DNA from 2 places in the Lysinibacillus sp. C5.1 genome. Region 2 is predicted to be linked to the other one. Evidence: riboswitches for the same ligand, from Rfam matches in the RefSeq annotation. Region 2 holds a riboswitch; the other holds the start of a gene.
What was found. Region 2 has a riboswitch for S-adenosylmethionine ahead of I5435_RS21640 (cyclase family protein). Riboswitches for the same ligand answer to the same signal wherever they lie in the genome.
Positions count from the first base shown of each region.

Region 1: another riboswitch for S-adenosylmethionine. It lies ahead of I5435_RS01695 (O-acetylhomoserine aminocarboxypropyltransferase/cysteine synthase family protein); the one in region 2 lies ahead of I5435_RS21640 (cyclase family protein).

Region 1 is NZ_CP066226.1:352,460-356,679, forward strand. Features, by position in the region: gene I5435_RS01685 (succinyl-CoA:acetate CoA-transferase ScpC) at 1-361, shown strand, start outside; gene I5435_RS01690 (glycerol-3-phosphate acyltransferase) at 422-1,051, opposite strand; SAM riboswitch class I at 1,207-1,320, shown strand; gene I5435_RS01695 (O-acetylhomoserine aminocarboxypropyltransferase/cysteine synthase family protein) at 1,435-2,736, shown strand; gene I5435_RS01700 (hypothetical protein) at 3,135-3,521, shown strand; gene I5435_RS01705 (homoserine dehydrogenase) at 3,932-4,220, shown strand, end outside.
Region 2 is NZ_CP066226.1:4,398,140-4,402,359, reverse strand. Features, by position in the region: gene I5435_RS21645 (Cof-type HAD-IIB family hydrolase) at 1-667, shown strand, start outside; gene I5435_RS21640 (cyclase family protein) at 961-1,698, opposite strand; SAM riboswitch class I at 1,793-1,892, opposite strand; gene I5435_RS21635 (DUF1540 domain-containing protein) at 2,322-2,480, shown strand; gene I5435_RS21630 (YuzC family spore coat inner layer protein) at 2,744-3,160, opposite strand; gene I5435_RS21625 (VOC family protein) at 3,324-3,764, shown strand; gene I5435_RS21620 (methyltransferase domain-containing protein) at 3,813-4,220, shown strand, end outside.

The DNA of each region.
Region 1 (4,220 bases), 650 kb from region 2:
TGATTTTGCTCGTAATGCACGGTTAGGTATTTTTGTGACGAAATCGTATGCAAAAGGCGGTAAAATTTCTAGTATCGTACCAATGGTTTCGCATGTAGACCATACAGAACATGATGTAGATATTATTGTCACAGAACAAGGTGTTGCAGACTTGCGTGGTTTAGCACCGAAAGAGCGTGTAGGACGTATTATTGAAAACTGTGCGCATCCAGATTATAAGGAACAATTATGGGCGTACTTTAACGAAGCGAACGAGGCAACAGGCGGCCACCATACACCACATATTTTAGAAAAAGCGCTTTCTTGGCATGTCAATTTAGCTAAGAACGGTACAATGCAAGATCCATCATTTGCAAAATAATGATATAAAAAAGCCTTGAGAGTTTGTTTGTTGTCTCTCAAGGCTTTAATTTGTTTAAGTTTATTTTTTAAAGGCAGATGTTACTTTAGGCTCTGTCCCTTGGATAAGCCGTTTAATATTTTCAATATGCAACATAAGCGCGATACCAAAAAGAACAATTGCAATCATTGTTGGTCCAATACCAGGTATCCATAAGTAAGTTGCTGTACAAAAAACAATATAAAATACAAGCACACCAATGATTAAATAATTTGTTGTTAAAGATAAAATGACAAATAACATAAGTGCAAATAATGCAATTTTCCAATCAATAGCGAGCAATATGCCTATGATTGATGCAGTTCCTTTGCCGCCTTTGAAGCCCATATGGAACGGGAAGTTATGACCTAGTATTACACTAGCAGCTATAGCATAGGTTAATAACCACATTTGTACTTCAGTAAATTGTGAAGCATTGGAGGTAAAGTAGTAAAGTGCGCATAGTACGGCAGCAACGCCTTTACCTATATCAATAAGTGCTACTAATATGCCGTATTTCCATCCAAGAGAAAGCGTTGCGTTTGAGGCACCCGCATTGCCATGGCCAGTCTTTTTTAAATCTACTCCAGATAGAAACTGTGCCACTTTAGAGCCATGAATACAGCCGATTAGATAACCAATAATAATAAAAATAATCATGGCTTTTACCATAAAAATACTCCTTTCAAACTATATTTTTATATAGTGTATGTGTTCTTATTACGTAAAGGAGCAGACAGAAGTTTCAGAAAAAAATAAATTTTACTGTTGACAGAAAAAAAGTCTATGTTTATACTGTGTAACAACGATGGAAATTGAATCACATACTCTTATCAAGAGCGGCGGAGGGATAGGCCCTATGATGCCCGGCAACCAGTGAGTGACGAACTTGCTAAGGTGCTAATTCCTACAGATTCTTACTTGGATCTGGCAGATAAGGGGAGGAAAACTTGCAACCGCAACCCTCTTCTTAACTGAAGGGGGTTTTTGTTTTCTCACATAAATCCTCCTCATCTCCGGTACCATCGTAAAAACCCATTTAGGAGGAAGAAAACATGTCGAATTTTAAACCAGAAACTTTACTATTACACGGTGGCCAAGAGCCAGACCCAGTGACAGGCTCTCGAACTGTACCGGTGTACCGTTCTACAGCTTTCGTATTTAAAGACACTGCTCATGCGCAACGTCTTTTCGCATTAGAAGAAGCGGGCAATATTTATACACGTATTACAAACCCAACTGTAGATGTTTTTGAAAAACGCGTCGCTTTATTGGAGGGCGGTACAGCAGCAGTAGCACTTTCATCAGGTGCAGCAGCTATCGCATTTTCAATTTTAAATCTTTCAGGAGCAGGGGATGAAATCGTAGCAGCAAGTTCTTTATACGGAGGAACATATAACTTATTAGCAAATACACTACCAAACTACGGTATTAAAACAATTTTCGTAGATGAAACAAATCCTGAAAATTTCCGATCTGCCATTAATGAAAAGACAAAAGCAGTGTTCGCTGAAATTTACGGAAACCCAAGCTTAAAAGTGCTAGATGTAGAGGCAGTAGCTACAATTGCACATGACAACGGTTTACCTTTAATTATTGATAGCACTTTTGCTTCACCATATGGCTCAACACCAATCGACTTCGGTGCAGATATCGTCGTTCACTCAGCGACAAAATGGATTGGCGGTCACGGTACAACTTTAGGTGGTGTAGTTGTGGATGCGGGGAAATTTGATTGGACTCAAGGTAGATTCCCAGGATTTACAGAACCTGATGCATCTTATCATGGATTACGATACGGTATTGATACGGCAGCGGCTGCATTTGCCACAAAACTGCGCGTGCAATTACTACGTGATTTTGGACCAACATTAAGTGCAGATGCTGCATTTAACTTATTACAAGGTTTAGAAACGCTTCATTTGCGTATTCCTAAACATAATGAAAATGCATTAGCAGTTGCAGAATATTTACGTAACCACCCATCTGTGGAGTATGTAAACTATAATGGATTAGAAGATTTTGCTACACATGATTTAGCGAAGAAATATTTGAAAAATGGCTTCGGTTCAGTGCTTACATTTGGCATTAAAGGTGGACGAGAAGCAGGCCGTCAATTAATAGACAGCGTAAAATTATTTTCACACGTAGCAAATGTAGGCGATGCAAAATCACTAATTATTCACCCAGCGTCTACAACTCATCAACAGTTATCTGCTGAGGAATTAATCCAAACTGGCGTTTCCGAGTCGCTCATTCGCTTATCAATCGGTTTAGAGGCAGTTGAGGATATTATTGCAGATTTAGAACAAGCTATTGCGCAAGTAACAACTACTGAACAAAAAGTAGAAGCATAACCTATTTAGATAAACAAAGATGTATGTTGTAGCGTTTACGTATTTTCTCATTCGAAAAGCCTCATTTGGTAATGCGTATAACGTTGCTACATTAATCCTTACCTCATTTGGTGAGTTTTCAGAAATTTTTTATAAATAATACCTAGTAATTTTATAAGTATTGTTGACTTAGTTAATGCCATGCTGTATACTAGGGATTAAGTAAAACGTTCGAAAGGCTACCAACCTTGAACAAAGTGTTGATGTTACTAAACTTTCACCGCCATTCATTAGGCGAAAACAACTAACTTGTTTTCATAAGTGCTCCCCCACTTTTGAATATATACATGAAAGGGGGTAGCTACATAGCCAGTAGCTACTCTCGCTTTCCATAACTGATCGAAAAAGGAGTGTTATCAATGGCAAATATTTATCGTGCACAAAATGTAACTGCTTATCTTATATATGAATTAAATGAAAGCCATCATTTTGTAAATAATATGGCCATTCAATACTTACTTTCGACAGTTGAATCAAAATGGCAACAAACCTTTGGACATAGTGCTTTTGAAGAAATCGTATATGCTAAAGAAGAAGGCTATACTGTAAAAGAAGTTTTTGAAGAGTATAAAGTTCATGGTACAGACCATATCGCGCTACCTGCGACAGAGTATTACTTACAATATGGGTCATTTCAACTAATTGAGCGCACATATGCCATACCGAACTTTACACAGGAAGAAATCAAACTAGTACAATCAGCTTTAGCACAATATCGTTATCGATTATTTTTACTAGCAAGTTAACTTTCCCTTATATTTTTTAGCTCATTCTCTACTGCTATAGGGAATGAGCTTTTTGTTGTGCTAAGTTATTTGTTGAATTTATTTCGACTTTTCAAGACAGCCATTCTATAGGTAGTATCTTCGTACATATATAATAGAAGAAAGGCATTTTTTTTATAAAAGAATCGTCAATATTTGTTCAAAAATTATAGATTTATAAAAAAAACGTATAATAAAGGCAATGAAACCGATTTCTTTTGCACGCCTAGAGAAAACAAATGTCCATCCTAGAAAGATTTTTCTTGTGCAATGGATTTATTTGCGTTACAATTTTCTTTAGGTTAAATTTTGAATTATTTGAATATGTGCTTGTAGGCACAAACTTTATATAGAGAGAAAACTGGAGAAATGTACGTTGGAGGGAATCAAGTATGGCAACTATAAAGGCAGCGATCTTAGGATTTGGAACTGTAGGTCAAGGGATTTATCATATTTTAAATGAAAAGCGTGAAGAGCTAAAACATAAATTAGGCATTGAGTTAGAAGTAGCAAAAATATTAGTAACGGATGCTAGTCGTGAACGTGTTCCGGGCACAGCTCACTTAATGACAACGAGTATGGATGAAGTGTTGGCAGAGCCTGGCATGCAAGTTGTATTCGAAGCGATTGTCAATGAAGAGCCGGCATTTGGCTATTTAAAGCGTGCGGTTGAACATAAAT
Region 2 (4,220 bases):
AGGGATTCGATTAGTCGCTGCAACTGGTAGACCACTATCTATGTGTCAGGATTTACATAAATTAGGTATTGATACATTTATTACGGCGAATGGTGCTTATGTTCGGCACGGAGAACAAATCATCTATGCCAGCCCCATCGCTCAAACTATTGTACAAAGTGTTAAAGCTTTTGCTGACGACCATCAAAATAGCCTGTCATTTTTCACTGAACAATTATCGATGAATAGTGTGCAGCACCCTGCAACACTAAAGGCAATGAATGAGACATTGTCTTTAAGACAATATCCGCCCGTCAATAAAAATATTTTAAATGAGCAAGTTTACTTAATGTGTTTATATGTAAATGAACAGGTAGAGAAAAAGTATAGAACACAATTTCCAAATTTGAAGTTTGAAAGATGGCATCCTATGATTACGAATGTTTTACAAGAGGATGTATCAAAAGCAATTGCTGTTGAAGCTGTACTTAGTTATTTCAAGTTACATCCAAAAGAGGCGATTGCTTTTGGGGATGGAGATAATGATATGGATATGCTAAAGCAAGTTGGATATGGTATTGCAATGGGCAATGGAAGTGTAGCCTTAAAAAATATTGCGGATGAGGTCACGATGGCATCGAATAAAGGCGGCATTGATTACGCCTTGCGCAAACTACAGTTGATCTAAAAAGAAATGCCATCTTTGCTATTGGTAATGGCGACTCTAGCGGGATGAACATGGAGAGAAAAAAGCCCCGCAGGAAGTGAGGGTAGTAGATAGCTACATACAAAGAAAAAGTGTTAGATTGACAATCAATCTAACACTTTTTTGTTGAACCGTTGTTGTCCGCTTCGGCGGTGCTTTCCGCTCAGCACAGTAAGTCGTAACCCTCGCTAACGCGCAGGTTTAATAGCCAAAATTTATGAACACCTTTCTTCTGTTCCTTAAATTTTTTAAGTTATGCTCCAGCTTTTTTGTAACTAAGGCAAAATAGCAAATGAGCGTACGGGGAAGCCAGATGCTTTTTCAGGCTTTGGCACAATATTGAAAATGACTGCCCCCTTTGGTGGTAGTTTGTCTAAGTTTGTCATTAGCTCAATTTGGTATGTATCCTGATCCAGTACGAAGTATTCGCCATTTAACGTACCATTTTTACGGAAATCAGCCGCTGAATCTGTATCAAACGTTTCATGACCAATGGCACTTATATTTCTTTCTGTAAATAAAAACGTTAAAGCTTCTAATCCCCAACCTGGAATATGGTTGTGACCATCCTTGTCTTTATTACTAAATAATTCTTTATCCGGCCAGCGTTTACTCCAATCAGTTCGCAGTGCCACAAATGTTCCTGCTTCAATCTTTCCATATTCGGCTTCGAAGTTGAGTATATCTTGTACACTTAAAGTGAAATCATGGTTCGAAGCGGCCTCCTTGGACTTATCAATCACAATAAGTGGAAGAACAAGTTCTTTTAATGCTAATTCATCCAAGTAGCGTGCATCTGAAACAAAGTGAATGGGTGGATCAATATGTGTACCATATTGCCCGGGAAACGTAAATTGTTGTGCAAAGAAACCATCATCATGGGAAAATAACGTTTCAAACTTCGCATCATCAAACATAAAGAAATGTGGCGAGTTAGGTCCGAAAGTATGTGTTAAGTCAACCCATTGTTTTGATTTTAATAGTTGCAGTGCTTGTAAAAGTTCATTTGTCATTTTTATTCCCCGCTTTCTCTGACTATGTGTAGTGTAAAAAAACAAAAAAGAGCCCTACTTGTAGAAGAGGACTCTCATGTAACTGAAGTCAATCTTCTCATCTTTTGCGAATCTCGCACTTGGAATTAGCACCATGCCTTAGACTGGTTGCTGAGACTTCATAGGGCCAATCCCTCCATCTCTCTTGATAAGAAAAATATATGAATTTTCAGAATTAGTAATACCAACTACTTTAGCATAATCATCTATAGTTTACAAGTTCTATAGGAATATATGGATATAAATATAGCAATATAGATAAGGATTGTCACATAGCGGATTTTCCCCATCCACTTGCAAGGACTATGCGGGGTGCTTTTTTAGTGGGAACTATATAGTAGATATTTGAATGCCTTGTGATATAAAAATAATGTACGTATCAATAGTCAGTAAATATCAAATAATTTGAAATATCAGCAAATTAATATAAATCTTATATAATAATTAATAATTCGGTAAATATATTTATTTTGCATTATTTTGAAAATTGTAGTTAAATAACCCTGATTTTTAGCTTAATTATTGAAATGTTATCTGTGATTATTTAGAATAATTTTAAATAGATTTGAGGGGGGTGTGATACGATGGCACAACAGATTCTATGTGAAGTCAATAACTGCACGTATTGGGGTTCAGGAAACAAATGTACTGCAGAGGCTATTTACGTTGTTAGTCAAAAAGGTCAGCGGGCATCCAATAGTGAAGAAACAGGATGCAAAACATTTACACCTGAAGAGCATTAAGGCCGGTAGAAGCCGGGGCACAAGAGAAAAAGTGTTAGATTGACGACAATCAATCTAACACTTTTTTGCTTTGCGTTAATGTATGCTATGGAGGATGTTTTCAAATGTCGTAATTGGTTATATCTATTTGAACAATAGGGTAGGTGCATTTTTTCTTTTTACTCCACATAATCCAATGAGTGATACCAGCTACTTTAGCATAATCATCTATTGTTTATAAGTTCTGTCGGAATATATAGATACGAAAATAGCAAGTCTCTTAGTCACCAATATAACACTAACGCTAAACTACAACACCCACCTTCTCTCAAAACAATACGAATATTATCTGGCGTATATTTCGCCTCAAACTTCGTTGTAATTCCAGCAGAAGAAATAAGTTTTTGGACTTCATCTTGATTGGATAGCTGTGCGGCGTTTTTAAGATCATGTGCAAATTGATCAGAACCCTCAATTTTCTCTGTCAGTAATTGCACTTGTTGCATAATTGTTTGCATCCCTTTTGCTGACGTCTTTAACTTTATGGTATTAATAGGCGGATAAGGGCTTGTTGTCGTGGTAGGCATGGCAAGTTGTCTAGGGACATGATGGGGTGTAGGTGGGATAGACATTCCCCAATTTGGATAATGGTTATAAACATAATACGGATAAGGATTGTAATACAGCGGATTTCCTCCCATCCATTTGCTAATCTCTTATGTATCTTATGTAGTTACATAACGTTTTGTGTGAGGCTGTTCTTCTTTCAAGACGGAGCATAAGGCATATATAATGATTTGCATTAAAGGGAATTAAAGAAAAAAATAGAATAAGTAATAGATATTGAGAAAAGGGGGTTATTGCATGAATCGTTTAAATTTAATTACATTGGGTGTAAAAAGTATGGTTGAGTCGCTTGCATTTTATCGTGAAGGGCTTGGTTTTGAGGTGGTTGTCTATGGAGATGAAACAAATCCTGATGTGATTTTCTTCAATAATGGAGGAACAAAAATTTCTCTATTTCCTATAGAACGATTAGCAAAGGATATAAATGAAGAAAACCCACCAAAAGCAGGCACCGACTTTACGGGCTTTACGCTTGCCTATAATGGAAAATCTAAAGAAGAAGTCGATGCAATCTTTTCCCTAGCAAAAAAAGCTGGAGCAAACATTGTGAAAGAGCCTGAAACGGTGTTTTGGGGAGGGTATAGCGGTTATTTCCAAGATCCCAACGGTTATTATTGGGAAGTTGCATATGGAGATACGTGGGAATTTGATGAAACGGATATGTTAATTATTAAATAATAAATAGCGTGCGTAAAATTTAACTAGTTGGACAGAGGGGTTGAGATGGTGCAGCAACCATTTTGGGAGAAAGAGTACTTAGCAGATACGCATTTCGCTTTTGGTAATCCTAGTGAGGAAGTAGTGGAATGGGCAAAAAAATTACCAGCGGATGCACGCATTTTAGATATAGGATGTGGCGATGGTAGACATGCCGTTTATTTAGCACAGCTGGGGTTTAAGGTAGAAGCCATTGATATTTCAGAGGCAGGTATTGCTAAAATAAATAGATACAAAGCGTCGCACCAGCTACATAATTTACAGGTAGATGTTCAAGATATTATTACATATCAGTTTAGCGATACGTATGATTGCATCATTTCACATGGCCTATTTCATTTTTTAGCGCGCGAAGATTGGCATCGCATTATTCAGTTAATGCAAGATTATACCAAGATAGAGGGCATCAATATTATT